DNA from 4 places in the Candidatus Streptomyces philanthi genome. Region 3 is predicted to be linked to each of the others. Evidence: riboswitches for the same ligand, from Rfam matches in the RefSeq annotation. Region 3 holds a riboswitch; each other region holds the start of a gene.

Evidence for each region. Region 3 has a riboswitch for cobalamin ahead of AC51EU_RS08360 (CoA-acylating methylmalonate-semialdehyde dehydrogenase). Riboswitches for the same ligand answer to the same signal wherever they lie in the genome.
Region 1: it holds a riboswitch for cobalamin, as region 3 does, so the genes downstream of both, AC51EU_RS01805 (ABC transporter substrate-binding protein) here and AC51EU_RS08360 (CoA-acylating methylmalonate-semialdehyde dehydrogenase) in region 3, are expected to answer to the same signal.
Region 2: it holds a riboswitch for cobalamin, as region 3 does, so the genes downstream of both, AC51EU_RS08505 (ribonucleoside-diphosphate reductase subunit alpha) here and AC51EU_RS08360 (CoA-acylating methylmalonate-semialdehyde dehydrogenase) in region 3, are expected to answer to the same signal.
Region 4: it holds a riboswitch for cobalamin, as region 3 does, so the genes downstream of both, metE (5-methyltetrahydropteroyltriglutamate--homocysteine S-methyltransferase) here and AC51EU_RS08360 (CoA-acylating methylmalonate-semialdehyde dehydrogenase) in region 3, are expected to answer to the same signal.

What each region holds. Positions count from the first base shown of each region.
Region 1 is NZ_JCANQV010000005.1:38,366-41,635, reverse strand. It holds gene AC51EU_RS01810 (FecCD family ABC transporter permease) at 1-321, opposite strand, end outside; gene AC51EU_RS01805 (ABC transporter substrate-binding protein) at 318-1,301, opposite strand; cobalamin riboswitch at 1,343-1,480, opposite strand; gene AC51EU_RS01800 (peptidoglycan-binding protein) at 1,617-2,957, opposite strand.
Region 2 is NZ_JCANQV010000046.1:18,308-21,577, reverse strand. It holds gene AC51EU_RS08505 (ribonucleoside-diphosphate reductase subunit alpha) at 1-1,830, opposite strand, end outside; cobalamin riboswitch at 1,993-2,153, opposite strand; gene AC51EU_RS08500 (Uma2 family endonuclease) at 2,284-2,871, shown strand; gene mctP (monocarboxylate uptake permease MctP) at 2,965-3,270, opposite strand, start outside.
Region 3 is NZ_JCANQV010000045.1:16,706-19,975, reverse strand. It holds gene AC51EU_RS08365 (class I SAM-dependent methyltransferase) at 293-1,162, shown strand; cobalamin riboswitch at 1,278-1,455, shown strand; gene AC51EU_RS08360 (CoA-acylating methylmalonate-semialdehyde dehydrogenase) at 1,649-3,148, shown strand; gene AC51EU_RS08355 (acyl-CoA dehydrogenase family protein) at 3,154-3,270, shown strand, end outside.
Region 4 is NZ_JCANQV010000064.1:4,426-7,695, reverse strand. It holds gene metE (5-methyltetrahydropteroyltriglutamate--homocysteine S-methyltransferase) at 1-1,978, opposite strand, end outside; cobalamin riboswitch at 2,144-2,360, opposite strand; gene aceA (isocitrate lyase) at 2,549-3,270, opposite strand, start outside.

The DNA.
Region 1 (3,270 bases), on a different contig from region 3:
GCCGGCCGACGCCCCGGACGACGCGCCCACCAGGAACGGGTCGGCCAGCGCGTTGCGGACCAGCGCCTGGAGTACCGTTCCCGTCACGGCCAGTCCCGCGCCGACCACCACGGCGAGCAGCACCCTCGGCAGCCGCACGTCCCACACGATCGACGCGTAGGCGCCGGTGTGCGGCCCGTCGAACAGGACCCGGACGACGTCCGCCGGCGGTATCCGCACCTGGCCGATGGCCAGCCCGGCGACCGCCGAGGCGGCCAGCAGCACCACGAGGCCCGTCAGCACCAGCGGGAAGCGGGCCGCCGCGGGGAGCGGGGGCCTCATGCGGAACGCGGGTGGAGCTGCGCGGCCAGGTCCTCGACGGCGTCGGCGACGCGGACGCCGAGGACGGCGGAGGACAGCGGGAGCACCGCGAACCGCTTGTTCCTGATCGCCGGGACGTCGGCGAGCGCCGGGTCGTTCAGCAGACGCTTCTTCTTCGCCTCGACGCTCGTCCCGCCGTAGTCGTAGATCACGATGACCTCGGGCCCGCGGTCGATGACCTTCTCCCAGGAGACGGCGGAGAAGACCTTCCCGATGTCGCCGAAGACGTTCCGGCCGCCCGCCAGGGTGATGATCTGGTTGCCGATGCCCCGGCCGCCCGCGGTGAACGCGCTGCTGTCGCCGGAGTCGTACACGAGGACCGAGGGCCGGTGCACGCCCTTGAGGCGCTTGGTCACCGCGTCGATCCTCCCCTGGAGCCGCGCGACCAGCCTCTCGCCCCGCTCCGGGACGCCGAAGGTGCGCGCGACCTGGCGTATCTCGGTGGCCAGTTGCTCCGTGCCGACCGGGCCCTCGGCGCAGTTCTCGACGTTCAGCCGGGTGGCGATGCCGGTCTTCCGCAGCGTGGCGCGGTCGAGTCCGGCGCCCTTGTCGAAGGCGCTGGTGTAGCCGCCGTAGACGAAGTCCGGGTTCGCGCCCAGGAGGACCTCCTTGGACGGGTACTTGCCGGCGAGCACCTTCAGCCCCGCGTACGCGGACCGGTACTCCGGGAGGATCTTGTCGTCCAGGTACGCGGTGCCGGCGATCCGGTCGCGCAGCCCGAGGGCGAGCAGGATCTCGGTGGCGTGCTGGTTCATGGTGACGGCACGGTGGGGCGGCTGGGTGAACGTGGTCCGCTCACCGCAGTTGGTGACCGTGTACGGGAACCCTTCCGTCGTGCTCCGCCCACCCTTCGCGCCCTGCTCCGGCGCGCCGCAGGCGGCCACCGGGAGCACCAGGAGGAACGGGAGCAGCGCGCGCAGCGCGGCCCGGGGTCCGGACATGACGTTCTGCCTCTCCTGGGGAAGTCCTCGTTCCCCTGGTCGTACGGAGAAGGCGGCACGTCAGTGTCTGGCTCCCGGGGCCGCGGGGCTCCCGGTCACAGTGGCGGGACCGCACCGGATTCACACCGGTTTCCTGTCCTGCACCGCCTGGGGTTGGTGCGCACAGTGTGCCAGACGCTTCTCCCGGGACACCGTCCGGCTCCGCACCGGCCCAACGCGCGGTCAGCGGGGGCCGGTCAACGGCAGGCGAAGCCGCGCGGGGGCGGTGCGGTGCCCGGCGGGCCGGGGCAGGCCCGCCGGGCACCACGCGGGTGGTCAGCGGAAGAGGCGCTTCCAGGTTTCCGGGCCGGGGTAGCCGTCGGCGTCGGCGCCGCGCCAGCCCTGGGACCGTTGGAACGCCTCGACGTTGCGGCGGTCGGACTCGCTCCAGCGGGGGCCGGGGCCCTGGGAGTAGTGCTTGCCGAAGCCCTTCTTCACCAGTTGCTTCCCGAGCCGGGAGACATGGGCGTTGTTCGCGCCGGGGCGGAAGTACTGCTTACCGGGGAACGCCGTGGACTGGCCGCTGCCCGAGCCGCCGCCGGACGTGCCGCCGGAGCCGCCGGACGAGCCGCCGACGTTCTTGCCCGTGCCGTCGACCAGGTAGCGCCAGGTGGCCGGGCCGGGGATGCCGTCGGCCTCCGCCCCGGACCAGCCCTGGGCCTTCTGGAACGCCTGGGTGGCCTTGCGGTCGGAGTCGGACCACCGGGGGCCCGGACCCTGCGAGTAGAACTTCCCGGCACCGCGCTTGACCAGCATCTGCCCGAGCTTGGTGACGTTCGCGTTGTGGGCGCCTGGGCCGAAGGACGACGCGCCCGGGAACGCGTTGCCGCCGCCTCCGGTGTTGCCGCCCTCACCGCCGGAGGTGACCACGTTCTTGTAGCGGTAGGGGACGTACTTGGCGGAGTTGGAGGTGTACGCGTAGGGGAGGGTCCGCTTGACCGCCCCGAGGCCGCCGGCCTCCTCCATCACCACGTACCGGGTGCGGGCGCTGTCGGCCCAGCCGGCGAAGAGCACCACGTGCGAGCCCTTCTCGGGGTTCGCCGGGTTGTGGTAGAGCAGCATGTCGCCGGGCTGGAGCTGGCTCTTGGAGATCCGGACGCCGTACTGGTGGATGTCGCCGGTCCAGTGGTTGCCGGACAGGCCCCAGGCCATGGAGATGAAGCCGGAGCAGTCCTGCCGGTAGCCGTCCGACCAGTAGCCGTTCCAGACGTACGGCACCCGGGCGTCCACCCAGGTCTGGGCGCGGGCGAGGATCTGCTGGCGCGTCAGCGACAGGTCGTGGCCCGCCGTCCGCGCCAACTGCCGGCGGCCGTGCAGCGGCCCCGGGTCGCCCTGCGGGTTCGCGGCCCTGGTGGCCGCGGCGGGGACGGCCGGGACGGACGCGGGGGAGGCGGTGATGGGGGACGTGGTGGTGCTGTGGGCCGGGGCGGGCGTCGCGGTGGCCGCGAACGAGGCTCCCGCACCGCCCAGCAGCGTGGCCCCGGTCAGGGTCGCCACGGCGGCGATGTCGCGGCCCCGTACGCCGCGGCAGCCGGTGTCCTCGGTGCGCTGGAGCCGGCATCCGGGGCATGTACAGGTGTCGAGGGGTATGTCGACGAAGGTGGGGGCTGCCGTCATCGTGTGACCTGCTTCCTGAGGGGACGGGGGAGGGGCGGCGGTACGCGCCCGCCGTTCCGGGCGGGCGCAGGGGGGCCGGCGACGACCGTGCCGGTCACGGCCGGTGCAGCAAGGCCGGGCATCTGGCTCACCTCGCAGTCGATGGGTGCGTACGCCCCGGATCCGGGCAGGCGGGAGCGCGTCCACCCATGATGATCATGATCGAGGTTCATCCTAGAATGAGGTGAAAGCGGACCGAAAGAGCGTTTAAGTCTTTTGTCTGTTTCGGTATCTGGCGCTCGATGTGTTCCAACGGCCCGGAAGCCGCTGTGAC
Region 2 (3,270 bases), on a different contig from region 3:
CGCCCAGCGGGGCTCCGCGTCCGGATAGTGGTCGGGGTGGAGCACGCCACGGGCGGTACGGGTCGCGGACCAGGCCGGGTGCGGGCCGTGCCGCTCGGCGAGATCGGCGGACGCCTCGTACGCCGCGAGCATGATCCGCTCGGAGATACGGGTCGACAGCTCCCGCGCCTGCGGCGAGTCGAACGGCAGCCGCAGCCGGAAGAAGACGTCCTGGAGCCCCATCAGGCCCAGGCCGACCGGCCGCCAGCGGGCGTTGGACGCGCCGGCCTGCTCGGTCGGGTAGAAGTTGATGTCCACCACGCGGTCGAGGAAGGTCACCGCGGTCCGCACCGTGGCGTCCAGCCGCTCCCAGTCCACCGCCTCCCGCCAGTCGGCGGTGTCCTCGCGCAGGTGCGCGGCGAGGTTGACCGAGCCGAGGTTGCAGACGGCGGTCTCCCCGTCGTCGGTGACCTCCAGGATCTCGGTGCACAGGTTGGAGGAGTGGACGACCCGGCCGGGCTCGGCGGTCTGGTTGGCGGTGCGGTTGGCGGCGTCCTTGAACGTCATCCAGCCGTTGCCGGTCTGCGCGAGCGTCCGCATCATCCGCGCGTACAGCGCCCGCGCCGGGATCTGCTTGACGGCCTTGCCCGCGGCCTCCGCCTCGCGGTACGCGGTGTCGAACTCCTCGCCCCACAGGTCCACCAGCCCGGGGACGTCGACCGGGGAGAACAGCGACCAGTCGGCGTCGTCCGCGACCCGGCGCATGAACTCGTCCGGGATCCAGTGGGCGATGTTGAGGTTGTGGGTGCGGCGGGCGTCCTCACCGGTGTTGTCGCGGAGCTCCAGGAACTCCTCGATGTCCGCGTGCCAGGTCTCCAGGTAGACGCAGGCGGCGCCCTTGCGGCGGCCGCCCTGGTTCACCGCGGCGACCGAGGCGTCCAGGGTGCGCAGGAACGGCACGATGCCGTTGGAGTGCCCGTTGGTGCCCCGGATCAGCGAGCCGCGCGCCCGGATGCGGGAGTACGACAGACCGATGCCGCCGGCGTGCTTGGAGAGCCGGGCGACCTGGTGGTAGCGGTCGTAGATCGAGTCCAGCTCGTCCAGCGGGGAGTCCAGCAGATAGCAGGAGGACATCTGCGGGTGCCGGGTGCCGGAGTTGAAGAGGGTGGGGGAGGAGGGCAGGTAGGACAGGGTGCTGGTGAGGCGGTACAGCTCGGCGACGTCCGCCAGCGCCCGCTCGCCGTCGTCCTCGGCCAGGCCGCAGGCCACCCGCAGGAGGAAGTGCTGGGGCGTCTCCACGACCTTCCGGGTCACGGGGTGGCGCAGCAGGTAGCGGGAGTAGAGGGTGCGCAGGCCGAAGTAGCCGAAGCGGTCGTCGGCGCCGTCGGCGAGCGCGGCCTCGACAAGGGCGTCCAGCCGGTCCGCGTGGGTGGCGACGAAGGCGGCGGTGCGGTCGGCGATCAGGCCCTCGCGGTGGCCGGTGGCGACGGAGGCGGAGAACGCGTCGGCGCCCTGGCCCGCGGCCTCCTCGGCGATGGCGAGGGTGAGCAGCCGGGCGGCGAGCCGGGAGTACTGGGGCTCGTCGCCGATCAGACCGGCCGCGGCCTCGATGGCGAGGTCCCGCAGCCCGGCCTCGTCGGAGCCGGGGTGCCGGCCGCGCAGCGCGGCGGCGGCGACCTTGCCGGGGTCGGTCGCGGTGAGGTCCGCGGTCAGCTCGGTCAGGGTGCGGAGCAGGGCGGTGCCCGGGCCGTCACCGGCGTCCGGGGCGGGGAGGTTCCCGGCGGGGAGCGTGGTGGCGGCGGGCGGTACGGCCCCGGTGTCCGACACGGGCTCCGATGGCGCGATGGTCACGTGCTGCTCTCCCTCACTCGACGAAGGCCGGGAGGGGGAACTCGACGGGCGCGCACGGGGGCGTGCGCACCCCGGCCGCGGCCGCGGGCGCGCGGGCACACCGCGCGGCGTCCACCGGCCCAACCCTCGGGGCCCGGACGTATCGACGCCCGCGCCGGGGACGGCGCGGCCGTACCGTCGGCAGGTCCTCGGACTCACGGGCGCGCAGCCGTGACCACGTCCGGGACGGGATCAGGCGAAATGTGCGCACACGTACACCGTTGCGGGACAGTTCCGGACTCGCACCGGATTCCCCTGCGGCGACAGCGAGCACGAGCATACATCTTGTGTTGGGCCGTGCAGGCGCCACCACATCTTGTGTGTCGCGTGTGATCGAGCGGTGCCTGTCAGTGCCCTCGGCTATCGTCGGCCGTACGTTCTCTGCTCCGCCCGAGGCAGTAAGGAGAGGGTTCCATGACCGCGCTCGCCGACCGTCCGCACGGGCTTCTCGCCGAGTACTTCGAAGAGGCCGCCGCGATACTCGCGCGCTCCGAGGAGGGCGCGCGGCTGGAACTCATCGACGGGAAGATCAGGAGCAAGGCCGTGCCGGACGGGGACCACGGGCGGATCATCGAGTGGCTGATGCGCATTTGCCTCCAGTCGAGGCCGGAGCTGTGGCTCTACCCTGACCAAGGGCTCAAGGTGGAGGAGTACCGGGGCGGCCGGGCCCGCCCGGACGGTTCGCTCGCGCGCAGCGGTGCCTTCGTCGGCCAGGGCGAGTGGGCCGACCCCGCCCCGGTCCTGATGGTCGTCGAAGTCACCTCTTATGACTCCGACACCGACCGGCGCGACCGTGTCGAGAAGCCCCGCGCCTACGCGGAGACCGGTATTCCGGTGTTTCTGCTGATCGACCGGGAGGCGTGCGAGGCGACGGTGTTCAGCGAGCCGGACGGCGTCCGCTATGCGGACGTGCACACCGTGCCGTTCGGCAGGACGCTCGCGCTGCCGGACCCGGTGGGCATCACGCTGGAGACGGAGGCGCTCAAGGACTGGGTGCGGTGACCCGGCCCGCCCGGTGAGCCGGGCCCCCGGTGGCCGGCCGCGCAGGCCAGGGCCGCCGCGCCCCCCCGCAGGGGACGCGACGGCCCGTACCGCTCAGTGCCCGGTCGGGACGCCCGCGTCCTCGGCCGGGCGGGGCGGGGTGGTGCGTACGCCCGTGTCGCCGGCGTCGGCGGTGTAGTCGGCGGGGCTGGTCTCGTCGGTGCCCTGGGGGGCCTTCACGGCGCGCAGGACGAGGGTGAGGACCACCGTCACCACGACATTGAGGACGAAGGCGGTGAGACCGATGTAGCCGATCTGGCCGATGCCGGGGATCTCGGCGCTCGAACCACCGAAGTGGGCCTGCGTCGGGCTGGCCACGCCGTACGCCGCGAGCGTGCCGTAGATCATGCCCGCGGCCCA
Region 3 (3,270 bases):
GGCACCACCGGCATGGAGCTGCGCCCCCGTTCTTCGACGGCCGGGCGCGCCGGGTTCACGGTTCAACATACCCACTGATCAGCGGTTGTTGCAGGTGGCAGGGGCAGTCAATTGCGCACACCGCCCGCGTCCCCGGACGGGCGGTGTGCGCGGCCCCCCGGAGCGGGTACGGGCAAATCAGGCCAACGGCACGCAACTCCCCGCCATCGGAACTCCCCTCCGGCGCCGGAGGGTTGGCCGGATGCGGTACGAACCCTGGTACGCCCGTGGCCCGGAGAGGTAGAAGGGGCGGATGGAGACAGAGACGAGTGGACCGACGGTCGAGGAGATGGTGCGGGCCAACGAGGCGAACTGGGACGCCCGTACGCCCGTCCATGTGGCCAGCGCCTTCTACGGGCTGAACGGCACGCGGACCGCGGAGGACTGGTTCGCGCCCTTCGAGTGGGAGGACCTGGGAGGTCTCGAAGGGCGGGACGTCCTGCACCTCCAGTGCCATCTGGGCACGGAGACCGCGGCGTTCGCCGACCGGGGCGCACGGACGGTGGGCCTGGACATCTCGGGGGCCGCCGTCGCCGAGGCGCGCCGGCTGGCCGCCGAGGGCGGGCGGCGGATGGAGTTCGTCCGCTCCGACGTCCACCGGGCGGGCGAGGCGCTGGACGGGCGGCGGTTCGACGTGGTCTACACGGGCAAGGGGGCGCTGTGCTACCTCCCGGACCTGCCCCGCTGGGCCCGTGTCGTCCATGGACTGCTGCGGCCGGGCGGCACCCTGTACCTGGTGGAGTTCCACCCGCTGCTGGACTCGCTGGGCCTGTCCGCCGACCCCGCCTTGCCGGAGCACCAGCAACTCCTTCTGCGTCACGACTACATGGCGGGCCGCGGGCCGCTGCGCAGCGACGCGCCCGTCACCTACACCGACGGGCCGGCGCTCGACGGCGCGACGACGTGCTACGAGTGGCGGCACGGCCTCGGTGAGGTGGTCTCGGCGCTGGTCGGGGCGGGGCTGCGGATCGATCTGCTGCGGGAGACGGACCGGGTGCCGTGGCGCCGCTTCGAGGAGATGGTGCCGGCGGAGAACGGCTGGTGGCGGCTGCCCCCGGAGCGGCCGATCGTCCCGATGCTGTACGCGCTGCGCGCGGTGCGGCCGGACGACGCCACGGACTGAGGGCGGACCGCGTGCCACCTGGGCCCGGGCCATTGACCCGGGCCCTCGGCATGCCGGGCCGGACTCGGCGTGCGGGAGGTGAGGGCTGGACTTACTAGGACGTCCAACTATATCGTCGGAGTACAAGGTCCGCGGTGCAGGGAAGCCGGTGCGAGTCCGGCACGGTCCCGCCACTGTGACCGGGGAGTGCGCTCGTCTGGCAGGAAAGGCCACTGGCGGAGGAACCGCCGGGAAGGCCGGGGAGCGCGCGGAGATCCGGGAGTCAGGATACCGGCCGCGGAACGTTCCGTGTTGTCCACGAGGATGGAGCAGACACGCATGGCACCGGTGCGCACCCGTGATCCTGGTGATCCGGCCCCGCGGGCGGTCTTCCGCCCCGCCTGACGGCCTTCGGGCCGACGTGTTCCCGCGCCCGGCACCCCACCGGTCCCGGTCCTTGGTGACGGGCGCGCCATCCCGGATCTCACCTGACGAGAGCAGGCATCCATGGTCCGTGAACTGACGCATCTCATCGGCGGCGAGCACACCCCGGGCACCTCGGGGACGTACGGCGATGTGCACGACCCCAACACCGGCGAGGTCCAGGCGCGGGTGCCGCTCGCCGGCCGCGCCGACACCGCGGCGGCGATCGCCGACGCCGTCCGGGCGCAGCGCGAATGGGGCGAGTGGAACCCGCAGCGCCGCGCCCGGGTCCTCCTGCGCTTCCTCCAACTGGTCGAGGGGGAACGGGACGCGCTGGCCCGGCTGCTCTCCTCCGAGCACGGCAAGACCGTGGCCGACGCCCACGGGGACATCCAGCGCGGGCTGGAGGTCGTCGAGTTCGCCGCGGGCATCCCGCACCTCCTCAAGGGCGAGTTCACCGACAACGCGGGCCGGGGCATCGATGTGCACTCCCTGCGCGCGCCCGTCGGTGTCGCCGCGGGCATCACGCCGTTCAACTTCCCCGCGATGATCCCCCTGTGGAAGGCCGCGCCCGCGCTGGCCTGCGGAAACTCCTTCGTCCTCAAGCCGTCGGAGCGCGACCCGTCGGTGCCGCTGCGGCTGGCCGAACTGTTCCTGGAGGCGGGCCTGCCGCCGGGCGTCCTCAATGTCGTCAACGGCGGCGAGGAGGCGGCCGCCACCCTTCTGACCGATCCCCGGGTCGGCGCGATCGGCTTCGTCGGCTCCACCCCGGTCGCCTCGCACGTCTACGCCACCGCCGCCGCGCACGGCAAGCGCGCCCAGTGCTTCGGGGGCGCCAAGAACCATCTGATCGTGATGCCGGACGCCGACCTCGACCAGGCGGTGGACGCCCTGATCGGCGCGGGCTACGGCTCCGCCGGCGAGCGCTGCATGGCGGTCTCCGTCGCGGTGCCGGTCGGCGAGCGCACCGCGGACGCCCTGGTCGCCCGCCTCAAGGAACGGATCGGGACGCTGCGCGTCGGCAGGTCCGACGACCCCGGGGCCGACTTCGGTCCCCTCGTCGGCCGGGACGCCGTCGACCGGGTACGCCGCTATGTCGACATCGGCGTCAACGAGGGCGCCGAACTCGTCGTGGACGGACGGGGCTTCACCCTGCCCGGCCACGAGAACGGCTTCTTCGCGGGCGCCTCGCTCTTCGACCGGGTGAGCCCGTCGATGCGGGTCTACCGGGAGGAGATCTTCGGCCCCGTGCTGTGCGTGGTGCGCGCCGCCGACTACGAGGAGGCGCTGCGGCTGCCCAGCGAGCACCCCTACGGCAACGGTGTCGCGATCTTCACCCGGGACGGGGACACCGCGCGCGACTTCACCCGGCGGGTGGACACCGGCATGGTCGGCGTCAACGTGCCCATCCCGGTGCCGGTCGCGTACCACACGTTCGGCGGCTGGAAGCGCTCCGGCTTCGGTGACCTCAACCAGCACGGCCCCGACGCCATCCGCTTCTACACCCGGACCAAGACCGTCACCTCGCGCTGGCCCTCCGGGGCCAAGGAGGGCGCGAGCTTCACCCTGCCGACCATGGGGTGAGGGCGATGACCACCACCATGCTGACCGAGGACCAGCTCGCCCTCGTCGAGACCACCCTCGACTTCGCCCAGGACCAGCTCGCCCCGCACGCCGTGGAGTGGGACCGCGACAAGCACTTCCCG
Region 4 (3,270 bases), on a different contig from region 3:
CGTAGCACATATGGGTGTGGATCTGGGTGTCCGGCCGCACCCCGCCGGTGGTCAGCCGGAACGCCTCGGTGGCCCACGCCAGGTACCCGGCGCGGCCCTCCTCGCGCAGCGGCAGCGTCTCGCGCAGCGCCGGCTCGTCGACCTGGATGACGGGCGTCCCGGCCGCCTCCAGGTCGTTCACCTCGTCCCGCAGGGCCAGCGCGACCTGCCGGGCGGTGTCGCCCAGCGGCTGGTCGTCGCGGACGTAGGACCAGGCGAGCATCGTGACCGGGCCGGTCAGCATGCCCTTGACCGGCCGCTTCGTCAGCGACTGCGCGAACGTCGTCCAGCGCACCGTCATCGGCTCGGGCCGCGAGATGTCCCCGGCGAGGATCGGCGGCCGGACGTAGCGGGTGCCGTACGACTGGACCCAGCCGTGCCGCGTCGCCAGGTAGCCGGTGAGCTGCTCGGCGAAGTACTGGACCATGTCGTTGCGCTCCGGCTCACCGTGCACCAGGACGTCCAGACCGGTCTTCTCCTGGAAGGAGATCACCTCCTGGATCTCGGCCCTGATGCGCTCCTCGTAGCCGGCGGTGCCGATCCGGCCGGCGCGCAGGTCGGCGCGGGCGGCGCGCAGTTCCGCGGTCTGCGGGAAGGAGCCGACGGTGGTGGTCGGCAGCAGCGGCAGTCCGAGGCGGGCGCGCTGCGCCGCGGCCCGCTGTGCGTACGGCCGGGAGCGGCGCGCGTCGGCGTCGGTGACGGCGGCGGCCCGCTCGCGGACCTCCGGGTCGCGGGTGAGGGGCGAGTGCGTACGGGAGGCGATGTCGGCGCGGTTGGCCGCCAGCTCCCCGGCGACGGCGTCCCGGCCGCTGCTCAGCCCGCGGGCCAGCACGGTGATCTCGGCGGTCTTCTGCCGGGCGAAGGCGAGCCAGCGCAGGATCTGCGGGTCGATGTCCCGTTCGGCGGCCGCGTCGAAGGGGACGTGCAGCAGGGAGCAGGACGCGGACACGTCGACGCGGTCCGCGAGACCCAGCAGCGTGCCGAGGGTGGCGAGGGACTTCTCCAGGTCGTTGACCCAGATGTTGCGGCCGTTGACGACACCGGCGACCAGCCGCTTGCCGGGCAGCCCGCCCGCGGCGGCGAGGTCGTCCAGGTTGGCGGCCGCGGCCTCGGTGAAGTCCAGTGCCAGCCCCTCGACCGGGGCCTTGGCCAGCACCGGCAGGGCGTCCCCGAGACGGTCGAAGTACGACGCGACCAGCAGCTTCGGCCGGTCGGTGAGCGCGCCCAGGGCGTGGTGGGCGCGGCGGGCGGCGTCCAGTTCGGCCGGGGTGCGGTCCTGCACCAGGGCGGGCTCGTCCAGCTGCACCCACTCGGCGCCGGCCGCGCGCAGATCGGCCAGGACCTCCGCGTACACGGGGAGCAGGCGGTCCAGGAGGGTGAGCGGGTCGAAGTCCGCGGGCGCGCCGGGCGCGGGCTTGGACAGCAGCAGATACGTGACCGGGCCGACCAGGACCGGCCGGGGCGTCAGGCCCAGGGCCAGGGCCTCCTTCAACTCGCCGGTCTGCTTCGACGAGTCGGCGGTGAGCACCGTTTCCGGTCCCAGTTCGGGTACCAGGTAGTGGTAGTTGGTGTCGAACCACTTGGTCATCTCCAGTGGCGCGACGTCCTGGGTGCCGCGCGCCATCGCGAAGTACCCGTCGAGCGGGTCGGCGGCGACGGCTTCCCGGTGGCGCGCGGGGATCGCGCCCACCATGACGGTGGTGTCCAGGACGTGGTCGTAGTACGAGAAGTCACCCGTGGGGACCTCGTCGATACCGGCGTCGGCCAGCTGACGCCAGTGGGTACGGCGCAGGTCGGCGGCGGTGGCGCGGAGGGCGTCGGCGGTGACGGCGCCCTTCCAGTAGCCCTCGATCGCCTTCTTCAGTTCCCGGTGCTGTCCCTGGCGGGGGTAGCCGTACACGGTGGCCCGTGCTGCCGCGGCTGCGGGCTGGGTGGTCACGGAGATCTCCTTCGCGAGATGAATCCCTGAGATCCCGGCGGCGGGACGAGAGCGCGAAGGGTGACGGACCCGGCGGGTACGACCGCGCGCGGCACGGCGCCGTCCTCCGCCTGGTATGTACGCCGACCCGCCCTCGAGGTCACCGGGATGTCCGTGCGGGAGAGGCTCACGCACGGGCAGATGGCAGGTCTTCGGACTCGCGGGCACGTCCTCGGGGGAGGACACCTACTGGCCGTCGCTTCCCGGGCCCGTGGCGGACCCAGTGCGTATGACGGCGGTCGTTCCCGCTCACCGCTGCGGGGCAGTCCCGGATTCCCACCGGGTTCCCTCTTGCGACGCTCCCGTCTGGCGGACGGGGCGAACCAGCTGCACCGCCCACCCTAAGCGCTCGCACGCGATGTGGGGGAGTACGCCCGCGAAGCGGAGGGTGACGTGGCACACGCGGACGGTGGGTGCGCCGGGTTCTCCCGGGGGAGGGACGGCGAAGCGGGGGCGTACGGGGACGGCCGTACGCCCCCGCTCGGGCGGGGCGCCCCTGGGGCCGGCGGCGGGACGTCCGCCGCACCGGTCCTAGTGGAACTGCTGCTCCTCGGTCGACCCGGTCAGCGCCGTGGTGGACGAGGCGGGGTTGACGGCGGTGGAGACCAGGTCGAAGTAGCCGGTGCCGACCTCGCGTTGGTGCCTCACCGCGGTGAAACCGTCCGCCTGGGAGGCGAACTCGCGCTCCTGGAGGTCGACATAGGCGGTCATGCCGTGCTCGGCGTAGCCGCGTGCCAGGTCGAACATGGCGTGGTTGAGGGAGTGGAAACCGGCCAGGGTGATGAACTGGAACGCGTAGCCCATGGCGCCCAGTTCGCGCTGGAACTTGGCGATCTGGTCGTCGTCCAGGGCGGCCTTCCAGTTGAACGACGGCGAGCAGTTGTAGGCGAGCTTCTGGTCCGGGTACCGCGCGTGGACGGCCTCGGCGAACTCGCGGGCCTGTGCCAGGTCGGGGGTGCCGGTCTCGACCCAGAGGAGATCGGCGTACGGGGCGTAGGCCAGCCCGCGGGCGATGACCGGCGCCATGCCGTTGCGCACCCGGTGGAAGCCCTCGGCGGTGCGCTCCCCGGTGGTGAACTCGGCGTCGCGTTCGTCGACGTCGCTGGTCAGCAGGGTGGCGGCCAGGGCGTCGGTGCGGGCGACGACGAGGGTGGGGACGTCGGCGATGTCGGCGGCGAGGCGGGCCGCGTTGAGGGTGCGGATGTGCTGGGAGGTGGGCACCAGCACCTTGCCGCCGAGGTGGCCGCACTTCT